DNA from 2 places in the Kitasatospora sp. NPDC087271 genome. Region 2 is predicted to be linked to the other one. Evidence: riboswitches for the same ligand, from Rfam matches in the RefSeq annotation. Region 2 holds a riboswitch; the other holds the start of a gene.
The links. Region 2 has a riboswitch for guanidine ahead of ACIO9K_RS01860 (MBL fold metallo-hydrolase). Riboswitches for the same ligand answer to the same signal wherever they lie in the genome.

Region 1: linked by a shared signal. The riboswitch ahead of ACIO9K_RS19915 (SMR family transporter) and the one ahead of ACIO9K_RS01860 (MBL fold metallo-hydrolase) in region 2 are both predicted to bind guanidine.

The regions. Positions count from the first base shown of each region.
Region 1 is NZ_JBIUYQ010000011.1:63,893-71,146, reverse strand. Features, by position in the region: gene ACIO9K_RS19935 (alpha/beta hydrolase) at 1-368, opposite strand, end outside; gene ACIO9K_RS19930 (class F sortase) at 365-1,009, opposite strand; gene ACIO9K_RS19925 (hypothetical protein) at 1,414-2,700, shown strand; gene ACIO9K_RS19920 (MFS transporter) at 2,704-4,161, opposite strand; gene ACIO9K_RS19915 (SMR family transporter) at 4,278-4,592, opposite strand; guanidine-III (ykkC-III) riboswitch at 4,636-4,702, opposite strand; tRNA gene ACIO9K_RS19910 (tRNA-Cys) at 4,788-4,859, shown strand; gene ACIO9K_RS19905 (xanthine dehydrogenase family protein molybdopterin-binding subunit) at 4,956-7,254, opposite strand, start outside.
Region 2 is NZ_JBIUYQ010000001.1:428,187-435,440, reverse strand. Features, by position in the region: gene ACIO9K_RS01865 (DHA2 family efflux MFS transporter permease subunit) at 1-976, shown strand, start outside; gene ACIO9K_RS01860 (MBL fold metallo-hydrolase) at 1,042-1,896, opposite strand; guanidine-III (ykkC-III) riboswitch at 1,909-1,969, opposite strand; gene fes (enterochelin esterase) at 2,034-3,149, opposite strand; gene fhuB (Fe(3+)-hydroxamate ABC transporter permease FhuB) at 3,171-5,336, opposite strand; gene ACIO9K_RS01845 (iron-siderophore ABC transporter substrate-binding protein) at 5,442-6,470, shown strand; gene ACIO9K_RS01840 (ABC transporter ATP-binding protein) at 6,630-7,254, shown strand, end outside.

The DNA of each region.
Region 1 (7,254 bases), on a different contig from region 2:
GCCATCAGCAGCACCAGGACGGCGGCTCCGGTCGCCAGCAGCCGGCGGCGGACGGCGAGCAGCGGCGCGCGGAAGCAGACCAGGGATATCGCGAACAGCGCGACGGCTATCCAGCGCAGGACGAAGTCCGGTGTGCCCTCCGGGAAGGGGTGCCACCAGCCGTCGACGCCGAGCTTCACCAGGGCGGTGAGCGTTCCGGCCAGCATCAGGGCGCCGAAGAGGCGCGGGGCCCGCCAGCGTTCGTGGCGGGAGAACGCGAGCAGGACCAGCGACCCCCAGCCCGCGGCGAGCACGGCGTACGGGATCGGGCCGTGGGTGAGCGGCCAGTCGATCGGGTTCCAGCGGGTGGCGAGGGTCAGCGTGGTCATGCGGCTTTGCCCGGCCGGGTGGTGTCGGCCAGGAAGCCGTAGGCGACGACGTTGCCCTCGTAGCCGTGCTCGGCGCTGTACGCGCCGCCGCAGGTGATGACCCGCAGCTGAGCGTCGGCGGCCTGGCGGTAGACCCGGTCGTCCGGGAAGTCCTTTCGGTCGTGCACTTCGATGGCGTACAGCTGGTAGACGGCGACGGCGCCGTCCGCGCGGGCGATCTCGATCCGGTCTCCGCGCCGGAGCGCCCCCAGGTTGTAGAAGACGGCCGGGCCGGCCTTGTTGTCGACGTGCCCGGCCAGGATGGCGGTGCCGCGCTGCCCGGGGCTGGCCCCGCCGCGGTACCAGCCCGCCAGGTTGCGGTCCGCCTCGGGCGGGGCCTGGAGGTGGCCGTCGGGGTCGAGCCCGAGCGCGGTGACCGGGGCGTCCAGCCGGACGGCCGGGATGCGGATGCGGATGGGGTCGGAGGGGCCCAGCGGCGGGACGACGGAGACCGGGGCGAAGCCGGACAGCGTCTGCGTGCTGCCCGGGGCGGGCGGCAGCGCACCCTGCCCGCCGTCGTGCAGCAGCCAGGCGCCGAGCACCAGCGCGGCACCGGCCGCCAGGGTGCCCGGCCACGGGCTCCTGCTCTGCTGGACGCCCACGGGCGCTCCCCTCTACCGACGGATTCCCGATCCTGGGAGTTTCCTGGGAAACAATTCAATCGGATCGGACCTTAAAGCACGTCCACACGATGGGCGTAATGACACCCCCCGATCGGCAGGGCAACCGCCCGAATCCGTGCACCCCGTGGGCATCCGGTGACGGAACGCGACGGCCGTTCCCCAGGGGAAGGCGCCACCGGAACGCCTCGGTACGAGCTTCGACGGCGCGGGGGGCCGGTCCGGTTGCGTCAATCGGGCGATCGATGACGACCGCCAGTGGCGCCTGGCCGACCGATCGAGCCCAGCTGCCATGCTGACCCGGTCACGGGTTCTATCACCCCACTTGTCCGACCGGATTTCCGCACGCCTGTACGCCTGCCGAACGCCTCATGAACGGAGTGACCATGGCCGCTCTCTCACGCCGCACCCTGCTGGCCGCCGGTGCGGCCTCCGCCGCCACCCTGGCGACCGGCTGCGGAAGCAACAGCGCCGACAAGCCGATGGTCGGTTCGGCCGTTCCCCCCACCGGCGCGGCCGTCGACCAGAGTTCCGACCCCACCGACGCCACCGAGCAGCAGGCCGTCCTGATCGGCGACGGCTCCACCTCCGACACCGGGGCCCAGCCCCACCAGCCCACCCCCGAGCGGCTCAAGGCCGGCGAACGGCCGCCGCAGTTCGTGGTCTTCTCCTGGGACGGCGCCGGCGAACTCGACAACGGACTGTTCGCCCGCTTCCGCCGGCTGGCGCAGGAGCACAACGCCTCGATGACCTTCTTCCTCAGCGGCCTCTACCTGCTGCCCGAGTCCAAGAAGGACCTCTACCGCCCCCCGCAGCACAAGGTCGGCGCCTCCGAGATCGGCTACCTCACCGACCAGCACATCCACGACACCCTGGAGAACGTGCACGCGGCCTGGCTGGAGGGCCACGAGATCGGCACCCACTTCAACGGCCACTTCTGCGGCGACACCGGCGTCGGCAAGTGGTCCCCGGAGGAGTGGGACAGCGAGATCCAGCAGGCCATGGACTTCGTGACGAACTGGCGCACCAACACCGGCTTCACCGACCTGCCGGCGCTGCCCTTCGACTACCGCAGGGAGCTGATCGGCAGCCGCACCCCCTGCCTGGAGGGCCAGCGCAACCTGCTGCCCACCGCGGTCAAGCGCGGCTGGCGCTACGACAGCAGCGGCAACGGCACCCAGGTGTGGCCGCAGAAGATCCAGGGCGGTGCGCTCTGGGACCTCCCGCTGCAGTCCATCCCCTTCCCCGGGCACACCTTCCAGGTGCTGTCGATGGACTACAACATCATGTACAACCAGTGCGGCCCCAACACCAAGGCCGACCCGGCGCTCTACCCGGGCTTCCAGGCCCAGGCCCGCGACTCCTACCTGCTGGGATTCGACCGCACCTACAACGGCAACCGGGCGCCGTACGTCATCGGCAACCACTTCGAGGAGTGGAACGGCGGCATCTACATGAACGCCGTCGAGGACGTGCTCCGGACGATCGCGGACAAGCCGGAGGTCCGGCTGGTCTCGTTCCGCCAACTGGTGGACTGGCTGGACGCCCAGGACCAGGCGGTGCTGCGCAAGCTCCAGGGCCTCGCCCCGGGCCAGGCGCCGACCGGCGGCTGGGAGGCCTTCCTCGGCACCCCCGGGGCACCGCCGGTGCCCTCCGCCGCCGCTGCCGGCTGACCCTCAGGACCTGGCCCGGACCCGGCCGGCGAGCAGCGCCCCCAGCAGCGCCACGCCGGCCATGGCCAGCAGGATCACCGCGAAGGCCCCGGGCGAGCCGGCGGCCCCGGACGAGGCGGTGGCCCCGGCGCCCTCGTGGGCGGCGGCGAGCGAGCCGCCGCCCAGCACCGCGAACATCACCCCCGCCAGGCCCGTCAGCAGGACGTTGCCCAGCGCGTCGCTCATCTGCAGGGCCGCCGAGTTCACCCCGGCGTCCTCCGGCGCGGAGAGCTTCATCATCAGCACGCTGACGCTCGCGACCGTCAGTCCCATCCCGATGCCGCCGACGCCCCAGGCCACCGCCGCCACCCAGGCCGGCACCGCCGGGACCAGCACCAGCGCGGCGCCCGCGATCGCCACCGCGGTCAGCACGAACCCGCCCCGGATCATCGCCTCGCGGTAGCGCTCGGCTCCCGGCCGCCCCTGCAGCCAGGAGCCCAGCGCCCAGGTGAGCCCGCCGCTGGTCAGGGTGAGCCCCGACATCGTCGGCGAGAGGCCGCGCTCGGTGGTCATCATCAGCGGGACGAAGGCCTCGGCCCCGAGGAACGCCCCGGCCGCCAGTCCGCGCAGCAGGATCACCGCCGGCAGCCCCCGCCCGGCCCGCAGGGTCCGCTCGGGCAACAGCCCCAGGACGGCCGGCACCAGCAGCGCCGCCCCGACGATCCCGGGGAGCAGCCCGATCAGGTCGTGCCGCCCGCCCGCGTACTGCAGCAGGCCGGCACCGAGCGCCGCCATCGCGGCCAGCAGGGTGCGCCGGCGGTCGAAGTCCGAGCCCCTGGCCACCGGGTGCTCCCGCTCGGAGCGGGTCAGCGCGGGGCCCATCACGGCCAGCGGCAGCAGGATCAGCACCGGCACGGCCAGGAACACCCAGCGCCAGCCGAGGTGCTGGGTGATCGCGCCGGAGACCAGCGGCCCGATGATCGAGGGCAGCACCCAGGCCGAGGAGAAGGCCGCGAACACCGCCGGCCGCAGCCGCTCCGGGTAGGCCCGGCCGACCACCACGTACAGCGCGACGATCACCAGCCCGCCGCCCAGGCCCTGGATCGCCCGCCCGGCCACGAACACCCACATGCCCGGCGCCGTCCCGGCCACCACCAGGCCCACCCCGAACACCGCGATGCCGGTGAACAGCGGCTGCATCGGCCCGCGCCGGTCGCACCACTGCCCGGAGACGACCAGCGCGAACAGCGTGGTGGTGAAGTAGCCGGAGAAGGCGAAGGCGTACAGCCCGATGCCGTTCAGCTGGCGGGCCGCGGTCGGCATCGCGGTGTTGACGGCGGTCGCCTCGAAGGCGATCACCAGGACCACCGACACGATCCCCAGCGTCAGAGCGCGGTAGCGGCCGCTGAGGACCCCGCCCCCGGGGTCGAGTTCGGAGGGTATCGAGGCGGGGTCGACCGAGGTGGGGGAGGCAGTGGTCATACGTAACATCGTAAGGGCCGTCTGCCTTCATGACCCCTGACCCGAGTCGGTGACCAGCTAGGTCGCTGGGCCTAGGACCGGGGTCGGGGGAAGGGCGGGCGAAGCTCAGGCGGCGGTCAGTGGAGCACCTTCAGGCCGACCACGCCGGAGACGATGAGCAGCAGGCAGCCGATCCGGGCCGCCGTCACCGCGTCCCCCAGGACGGCCATGCCGTAGAGCGCGGTGCCGACCGCACCGATGCCGACCCAGACCGCGTAGCCGGTGCCGATCGGAATGGTGCGCATCGCGTACGCCAGCCCGCCCATGCTCAGCAGCAGGGCCACACCGAAGACGAGGCTGGGGGTGAGCCGGGAAAAGCCCTTGGACGACTCCAGGGCCACCGCCCACACGGTCTCCAGGACACCCGAGATGATCAGAACGAGCCATGCCATGACGGCCTACCTCCGCAGTCCACAGCGGCCGGATTGCCGCTGAACTGCGCCGTCTTGTCGTCACCGGGTACGACGCGCTCGTCCGGGGCGGCCGGGCAACCGACCACCTGGTTCCGACCGTAGCACAAGCCGCCATACAGAATTTACATTCCGCCGTTGACGGCCCCCCGCGCATTCCGCCACTATGAATTCACTGGCCGTGTGCCCGAGTGGCTTAGGGAACCGTCTGCAAAGCGGTGTACACGGGTTCGATTCCCGTCATGGCCTCGCCGGAAATGGAATTGCCGGTCGACATTCCGTCGACCGGCAATTCCTGTTTCCGGTATTTCCGGGGCGGTCGGCCGAAGCCGCCGCCCCCGGCCGTCAGACCGCGACCGCGTCCTCCGGCCGGATCGGCAGCCGGCCGACCGGCAGGCCGGTGGCCGCCCGGACGGCGGCGGCCACGGCCGCCGGGGCGACCACCGCGGGGGCGGCGCTGACCGCCTTGGCCCCGAAGGTGGCGACCACGTCCCGCTCCTCCAGCAGGGCGGCGATGCGCACCTGCGGGGTGTCCAGCGCGGTGGGCAGCCGGTAGCCGGTGAGCGAGGGGTTCAGCAGCACGCCGCCCTCGGTGCGCAGGTCCTCCAGCAGCGCCAGGCCGACGCCCTGGGCCACGCCCGCCTCGATCCGGTCCTCGATCTGCCGCGGGTTCAGCGCCCGGCCGACGTCCTGGGCGACCGTCATCTCGACCACCCGGACGGCGCCCAGCTCGATGTCCACGTCCACCACCGCGCGCATCGCGCAGAACGCGATCGACACGAAGGCGTCGCCCTGCCCGGACTCGTCCAGCGGTTCGGTGGGGTGCGGTCGGCACTGGGCCGTCGCCCAGAGCTCCTTGCCCTCCAGCGCCTCGGCGACCGGCATGCCGAGCACCCCGTCGTACGAGGTGATCTTGCCGTCGGCGATCTGCAGCAGTTCCACCGACATCCCGAAGTTGGCGGCGATCGGCTGGAGCAGCTGGTGGCGGACCATCAGCGCGGCGCGCTCGACGGCGCCGCCGGAGACCCAGGTGTGCCGGCCCCGGGCGGAGGGACCGGCGATGGACTGGTCGCTGTCGGCCGGCGCGATGTACACCTCGCTGACGCCCAGCACGGTCTGCACGATCTGCCGGGCCAGCGTGGCGAAGCCCTGTCCGGAGTCGACGGCCGCGCAGATCACCGTGGCGTGGTCGCCGCTGACCCGCACGGTGGCGGTGGAGACCTCGTCCTCGCCCTCGGCGCCGAGCATGTGCACCATGCCGACGGCGTAGCCGATCCCGCGCCGCACCGCCGCCGGGTCGCCGGCCCCACCGGGCCCGCCCGGCAGCAGCCACTCGGCGTCCGGGTCGTCCACCGGCAGGGCCGGCAGCGGCTCGGCCGCGACGGCCTCCAGCAGCGCGCCGACCGGCGCCGGGCAGGTGACGGCCTGTCCGGTGGGCATCGGGTCGCCGGTGGCCATCGCGTTGCGGCGGCGGATCTCCACCGGGTCCACGCCGATCCGGGCGGCCAGCTGGTCCAGCTGCGACTCGTAGGCGAAGCAGGCCTGCAACGCGCCCTCGCCGCGCATCCGCCCGGCCGGCGGGTTGTTGGTGCGCACCGCCCAGGCGTCCACGAAGACGTTCGGGCAGACGTACGGGCCGACCGAGAAGGCGGTGGCGGCGGCCAGCGCCTCGGCGGAGACGTCCGCGTACGCGCCGCCGTCCAGCAGGATCTGCGCCTCGACCTTCACCAGGGTGCCCTCGGCGTCGGCGTGGTGGCGGTAGCGCAGCAGCGCGGGGTGGCGCGAGGGGTGGGTGTGGAAGGACTCCTCGCGGGTGAGGGTCATCTTCACCGGGCGGCCGGTGCGCAGCGCCAGCAGCGCCAGGGTGACCTGGAAAGAGAGATCCTCGCGGTCGGTGGTGGCCCCGGGCACGCCGGTGACCACCAGCCGGACCCGGTCGGGCTCCAGGCCGAGGCAGGCGGCGGTGCGGTCGCGGTCGCCGTGCGGGTCGGTGGAGGACAGGTGCAGTTCGACGCCGCCGTCCGGGCGCGGCACGGCCAGCCCGGCCTCGGCCCCGAGCGGGGCCGGGTCCTGACGGCCGACCTGGTAGAGGCCCTCGATGATGATCTCGCCGGCCGCGTCCGGGTCCCCGGTGCGCAGCGGCAGGTGGCGGAACAGGTTGCCGTCCGGGTGCAGCGACGGAGCGGTGAAGGCCTGCTCGGGATCGGTGACGGCCTCCAGCGGCTCGTAGTCGACCGCGATCAGACCGACCGCCAGCCGGGCGGTGTCCGGGTGGTCGGCGGCCACCGCGGCGATCGGCTCGCCGTGGTGGCGCACCACGCCCGCGGCCAGCACCGGCCGGTCGGCGACGATCGGCCCGGCCGGGGCGCCGTCCGGGGTTCCGTCCGGGCCGGGCGGCAGGTCGGCGGCGGTGACCACGGCGTGCACGCCGGGCAGCGCGAGCGCGGCCGCGGTGTCGATGCCCCTGATCCGGGCGTGCGGGTGCGGCGAGCGCAGCACCGCGCCCCAGAGCAGCCCCTCGGCCCACAGGTCGGCCGCGTACGGGTAGATGCCGAGCGCCTTGGGCAGCGCGTCGCTGCGCAGCGGTGAGCTGCCCAGGCCGAACGGCTCCGGTGCGCCGCCCTCGCCGCCGTCCTGCTGGAGT
Region 2 (7,254 bases):
GGCCGGCCTGAGCCGGATCCTGATCGTCCCGACCGCCCTGATGCCCGCCCTCGGCCCGCCGCTCGGCGGCCTCCTGACCGAACACCTCTCCTGGCACTGGCTGTTCCTGGTCAACGTGCCGATCGGGGTCGCGGCCGTCGTGACCGGGCTCATCGGCCTGCGCGCGGCGGACGAGCCCCCGGCCGGGCGCTTCGACACCGCCGGCTTCCTGCTCGCCACGCCCGGCCTCGGACTGCTCACCTACGCGCTCGGCTTCGGCCCGGCGCACGGCTGGTCCTCGCCGGGAGTGGCGCTCAGCGGCGTGGCCGGTCTCCTCCTGCTCGGCATCGCCGTGCGCCACCAACTCCGCGCCGCCGAACCGCTGGTGGACCTGCGGCAGCTCGCCGACCGCACCTTCGGCACCGCCACCTGGCTGGCCCTGCTCACCTCGGCCGGCCTGATGGGCGCCCTGTTCGTCCTCCCGCTGCTCTACCAGGCCGCCCTCGGGGCCTCGGCCCTCGACGCCGGGCTGAGCGTCTTCCCCGAGGCGATCGGCCTGATGGCCGCCTCCCAGGTGGTGGACCGCCTGCTGCCCCGGTTCGGCCCCCGCCGCCTCGCGCTGCCCGCGCTGCTGCTCGCCGCACTCGTCCTGGCCACCCTCGGCTTCGCCGAGAACCCCTGGGCCGTAAGGGCGTTGATGTTCGCGGTCGGGCTCGTCCTGGGCACCGCCGTGCTCACCGTCCAGATCGCCGGCTTCGCCGACGTCCCCGGGCCCGCGATGGGCCGCGCCATGGGCCTGTTCACCATCGTCCGCACCCTCGGCGGCGCCCTCGGCATCGCCGCCACCGCCGCCCTCATCGGTGCCCTGGACACCGGCGGCGGCTCACCCGGCCCCTACCGCTTGGCCCTCCTGCTCACCGCCGCGCTGGTCGCCGCCGGCACCCTCCTCACCACCCGCCTCCCCCGGGAGGCGCCGGGACCACCCCCCGCCGACTGAACAGCCACGCCGCACCCCGCGATCGCGGGGTGCGGCGTCAGTTCGGTGGACGCGGCCTTCCGGGCTCAGGCGCTCGGCCAGAGGATCAGGTCGGGCAGGGCGTGCCGGCGCGGCCGGTCGCCGAGGTCGGCGAGTGCGGTGCGGATGGCCCGGAGGTGTCCGACGGTCAGCTGCAGGGGAGGCTCGTCGGGCTGGTGGGTCGTGCGGATGGGGTAGTCGACGCCGGGGGTGCGGGTCATCTCGATGTGGCAGCCGAGCAGGTGCGTCACCGGGCGGCGTTCGGCGAAGTCGATCAGCCGGTCGACGGTGCGGGTGAAGGCCGGCCAGTCGTCGATGTAGAGGCGGCCCGGGTAGACGGTGTCGCCGGTGAGCAGCAGGCCCGTCCACGGGTCGTAGTAGGTGACGGCCGCCGGGTGGTGGCCCGGGGTGGCCAGGCATTCGAGCACCCGGCCGCCGCCCAGGTCCACCCGCGCGACGGCGTCCGGGTCCTGGTCGAAGCCGAAGTACGGCCAGGCCGTGGCCGGGTCGGCGCCGACCAGGGTCGTCGCGGACCGGTCGGCGAACTGCCCGTCGCCCGCGACGTGGTCGCCGTGCGGGTGGGTGTGCAGGACGAGCAGTCCGTAGCCGTCGCGGGGGTGGTCGGCGAGCCACCGGTCGATGAGTCCGTCGACCACGGTGCGCAGCGGGAAGTACGCGGCGGAGGCGGTGGCCCCGGTGTCGATCAGGACCGCCCGCTCGCCCCCGAACAGCAGGAACAGGAACGGCGCCTCGTAGTCGACCGCCTTGTTCTGCCGCAGGATGACGGTGTGCTCGTCGTACGCGTGGACCTGGATGTCCGGGTCCGTGTTGTGCTTCGCGGACGGGGACCCGTGGATCCACCGCACGTCGAGCGGACGGGCGATCGGGGCACCGGCGGCCATGACGTCTCCCTCGGTGCGTCGTCTTGGCGGGCCGGGTACGGCGCACATCTCGTCCGGGGCGGTCACCGGCGCGCCGCCACCGGGACGCTAGCACGCCCCCGTCGCGGCGCGCCGGTCCGCCGACCCGGTGGGGACCGTCAGGCACCCCCGAGCAGGTGCGCCAGCCCGTCCGCCAGCCCGCCGCGCCAACAGGCGTAGTCGTGGCCGCCGTTGAACTCGCGGTACGCGAGGTCGTAGCCGCGGGCGGTGAGGACGTCGCGCAGGTGGCGGTTCTGCGGGAGCAGCATCCACTCCTGGAGGCCGACCTCGACGTAGAACCGGGCCTCCCGCCTTTGCTCGCGGGCGAATTGGCGGGTCAGCCACTCACTGCCCTCGTCGAACTCGGTCTCGTCCGGCCACCAGAAGGAACCGGACTGGCAGAGCGCGCCGCCGAAGCGGTCGGGGCGCCGGAACGCGGCGAAGGCGGCGGTGAGGCCGCCCGCGCTCTGGCCGGCGATCACGGTGGCGGCCGGGTCGGTGGTGGTGCCGAACTCCGCCGCCGCCCAGGGGAGGAGGCGGTCGGCGAGGAGGTCGACGAAGGCCGGGTTGCAGCTGAGGTCGTCGGGTCGGCAGGGGCCCATGGTGTGGACGAGCAGGGCGACGGTGGGCGGGATGGCGCCGTCCGCCGCCAGGTTGTCGAGGGTGTCGCCGACCGACAGCACCTCGCCCCACATCTCGCCGTCCAGCAGCACGGCCACCGCGAACGGCCCGCCACCGGCGGAAGGCCCGCCCCCGGCGGGGAGGTGGACGTCCACCCGCCGCCCGGCCACCTCGTGGGCCACCGTCCGCCCGCGCGGCACGCCGTCGCGCCGCCGGACGTACGGCTGGGCGGGGGCGTCGGGCAGGCTGAGCACGGACGACGGGTGGCGCCCGTCGCGGGCGGGCAGCCGGGGGGCTGCGTCGTGCGGGTCGGGGCGGGCGTGGTCGAGGACGCGCAGCCAGTCCGCCCGGGCGGTGCCGGGGGCGTCCCCCCGGAACGGGTACAGCTGGTAGGACGCCCGGTGGTCGGCGCGCAGCCGGTAGGTGATCGACCAGCGGCCGTCGTCGCGGCGGGTCATCAGGTGCGGGGAGAGGTCGCCGTCGTGCCGGTCCTTGTCGGTGACGGTGTGCAGGAGGGCGAGCACGCCGTCGCACGACGCGTCCTCGTGCACGAAGGTGACCAGGCGGTAGGCGGGGTCGGCCGGATCGGGCTCGACGAGGGGAAGGGTTTCCATCTGCGGTACTCCTCGGGGAGGTTAAGCGGGGGTGCCCTTGCGGCCGAGCAGCACCCAGAGCAGGAAGGGGCCGCCGAGGACGGTGGTGACGATGCCGACCGGGATCTCCACCCCGCCGATCAGCACCCGCCCCACGGTGTCGGCGAGCACGACGAGGACGGCGCCGGTCAGTGCCGAGCCGAGGACCGGCACGCGCGCCGGCCCGGCCAGCCGTCCGGCGATCACGGGCGCGGCCAGCGCGACGAAGCCGACCGGCCCGCACACGCCGACGGCCAGCCCGGCCAGCGCGACGGCCAGCAGCAGGCAGCCGAGCCGGACCCGGCCCGGGTCGACGCCCAGCGAGGCGGCCACGCTGTCGTCGAAGCGCAGCACCGCCAGCCGCCGGGCCACCGCCAGCGCGAGCGGTACGAGCACGGCCAGCCCGATCAGGACCGGGGTGGCGACGGCGTAGTCCCGCCCGTTGAGACTTCCGGAGGTCCAGACGTACAGCGAACCGGCCGAGTTGAGCGAGCGGCGGGCGAGCGCGACCTGGATGACGGCCGAGGCGAGCGCGGACATCGCGAGGCCGACGACCAGCACCCGGTAGCCCTGCGCGCCGAGCCCGCCGGAGACCAGGGTGACGACCAGGACGGCGGCCAGCGCGCCGAGCGGGCCGGCCCACCAGGCGCCGAAGGTGCCGGAGACGGTGGCGGAGATCAGGACGGCGGCGGTGGCACCGTCGTTGACGCCGAGCAGTTCGGGGGTGGCGAGGCGGTTGCGGGCGAGGGTCTGGGTGAGGCAGCCGGCCAGGCCGAGGGCGGCGCCGGCGGCGAGCCCGGCGACGATCCGGCCGAGCCGGAACTTCTGCACCAGCAGCACGTCCAGCCGGTCGCCGTAGCCGAACACGGCCTGGAGGGTGCGGCCGAGGCCGAGTTCGCTCTGCCCGGCGTGGGCGGACACGACGACGACGGCGAGCAGCGCCGCGGCCAGGGCGAGCGAGGCGAGCAGCGCCCGGCGGGGGAGCAGCAGCGACCAGGCGCCGCGCCGCAGCACCAGGTCGGGTTTCGGCGCGGGCGGCTCGGACCGCCGGACGGGGGCGGGCTCGGCCGGGTCGGCCATGCCGAGCGCGGCGGTCCGGCGGGAGCGGACGATCGCGATCAGCGCGGGGGCGCCGACCAGGGAGACGATCACCGACACCGGCGCCTCGAACGGGCGGGCCACCACCCGGGCCAGCACATCGGCCCCGGTGAGCACGGCGGCACCGAACAGACCTGCGAGCACGGTGAGTTGCCCGACCCTGGGGCCGGCGACGGCCCGCGCCAGGAACCCGGCGAGCAGGCCGAGGAAGGAGATCGGGCCGGCCAGCGCGACGGCCGAGGCGGTCAGCAGGGTGACGGCGAAGGCGACCGCGGCCCGGGTGGCGCCGGGCCGGTGGCCGAGACCGCGGGCGAGGTCGTCGCCGAGCGCGAGCGCGGTGAGCGGCCGGGTGGCGAGCAGGGCGAGCAGGAAGCCCACGCCGAGCACCGGGGCGAGCTGGCGCAGCGTCGTCCAGCCCTCCACCCCGGCCAGCGAGCCGAGTACCCACACCCGGTACCGGTCGTACGCCTCGGGAGAGTTGACGATCAGCACGCCGGTGAGCCCGCCGAAGGTGGCGCCGACCGCCGAGCCGCCGAGCACCAGCCGCATCGGGGACCCGCCCCGGGCACCCGCGATGAGCAGCACCAGCGTGCTGGCGAGCACGGCGCCGCCGAAGGCGAAGGCCAGGTACCCGTACGAGGTCTGGATGCCGAGCACGGCGATGCCGAGCACGACCCCCAACGAGGCGCCGGCGTTGACGCCGAGCAGTCCGGTCTCGGCGAGCGGGTTGCGGGTGACGGACTGCAACTGCGCCCCGGCGACCCCGAGCGCGGCGCCGACCAGCAGGGCGGTGGCCGTGCGGGGCAGGCGCAGGTCGCCGACGACGAGGGCGAGCCGGCCGTCCGCGCGGGCGCCGTGGCGGTCCAGCAGGTAGTCCAGCACCCGCCCGGGGCCGACCTCCCCGGCGCCGACGGACAGCGAGAGCGCGGCGAGGGCGAGCAGGACCGCGACCGCGACGAGGGCGATCGGCCAGGCGGCCCGGCGGCCGTCCCCGCGCGGTGGCGTCGGCGGCGGCGGGGCGTCCGGCTCGGTGCGGGACTCCCCGGGGGCGCCCACTTGCGACAATGTCATAAGGTAAGGCTAACCTAATGAGCGCATCGTCCTGTGGGCACCGTCACCGTGCCGGGTCGCCCGGACGCCGCCCAACCCCCGTACCACCGCTGCCCGGAGGCACCCATGCCGTTCGCCCAGAGCCCGCTCCACCCCGTCCGCCGCCGCGCGGCCCGGGCGCTGGCCGTCACCGGGGCGGCCGCCCTCCTGCTCGCCGGGTGCGGCTCCTCCGGGTCCTCCTCCGGATCCTCGGGCTCCGCGGGCGGCTCCTCCGCCGCCGCCGGCAGCCCGGCGGCGGACGCGGCCGGCGGCAAGCGCACCGTCAAGGACGCGACCGGCAAGGCCGTCGAGATCCCCGCCGCGCCCCAGCGGATCGTCACCCTCACCCAGGAGGACCTCGACGCGGTGCTCGCCCTCGGCGTCAAGCCCGTCGGCATCACCAACGGCCAGGGGCTCAACGAGCCGCCCGCCTACCTCAAGGACAAGGTCCAGGGCGTCCCGGTGGTCGGCAACCTGCTGCAGCCCGTGATGGACAAGGTCATCGCCGCCAAGCCCGACCTCATCCTGGCCGGCGACATGCAGGACGAGCAGATGCTCAAGCAGCTGCGCGAGATCACCCCCGCCACCCTCGTCACCATGGCGCCCACCGACGACTGGAAGCTCGCCTTCCGCGGCATCGGAAACGCCGTCAACAAGCTCGACCAGACCAACAAGGTGATCGCCGACTACGAGGCCAAGGCGGCCAAGGCCGGTGGCGACCTCGGCAAGAACAAGGGCGCGGCCGTCTCCATCGTCCGCTGGAACCCGACCGGGCCGAGCTGGATGGAGAAGAAGCAGTTCGCCAGCGGCGTCGCCCTCGACATGGGCCTCACCCGCCCGGCCGCGCAGGACAAGGACGGCAACGCGCACAGCCCGGCGCTCAGCCTGGAGAAGCTCGCCGAGATCGACGGCGACTGGCTGTTCCTGTCCACCCTCACCGACGACGGCAAGACCGCGCTCAAGGACGTCCAGTCCAAGCCCGCCTACCAGGAGCTGGGCGCGGTGAAGAACAAGCACGCCGTCACCGTGGACGGTTCGGTTTGGTCCACCCGCGGCGGGCCGCTCGCGGCCGACGTGGTCATCGGCGACATCGGCAAGGCGCTCGCCGCCTCCTGACCGGTCCGCGTTCGGGCCCGTGTCCGCGCTCGGGCCCTGTCCGGGGTCGTGCCTGCGTTCGGGCCCTGTTCGGGCCCGTGTCCGCGCTCGGGCTCGTACCCGGTCGGCCGGCACCTTGCCCGGCCGGCCCGCAGCCCCCTCCAACCGAAGGAACCCCCGATGGAGTTGACGATCCAGGGCCTCACCGCCGGCTACGGCCCCGGCCGCCCGGTGCTCGCCGGCGTCGACCTCACCGTCCCGGCCGGCCGGGTGGTGGCCGTCGTCGGCCCGAACGGCTGCGGCAAGTCCACCCTGCTGCGGGCCGTCGCCCGGCTGCACCGGCCGGACGGCGGGCGGGTGCTGGTCGGCGGCGAGGACGTCTGGCGGCTGCGGCCGCGCCAGGCCGCGCACCGGGTCGCGCTGCTCCCGCAGAGCCCGCAGGCCCCCGAGGCGGTCACCGTCGCCGGACTCGTCCGCTACGGCCGCCACCCGCACCAGGGGCTCTTCCGCCAGTGGTCGGCCGACGACGAGCGGCTCACCGCCGGGGCGCTGCGCGCCACCGGCGTCGAGGAACTCTCCGACCGTCGGCTGGACCGCCTCTCCGGCGGCCAGCGGCAGCGCTGCTGGCTCGCCATGGTGCTCGCCCAGGACGCGCCCGTCGTGCTGCTCGACGAACCCACCAGCGCGCTCGACCTCGGGCACGCCGTCGAGGTGCTGGAACTGGTCCGCGAGGTCGCCGCCGGCGGGCGGACGGTCGTCATGGTGCTGCACGACCTCGCGGCGGCGGCCCGCTACGCCGACCTGG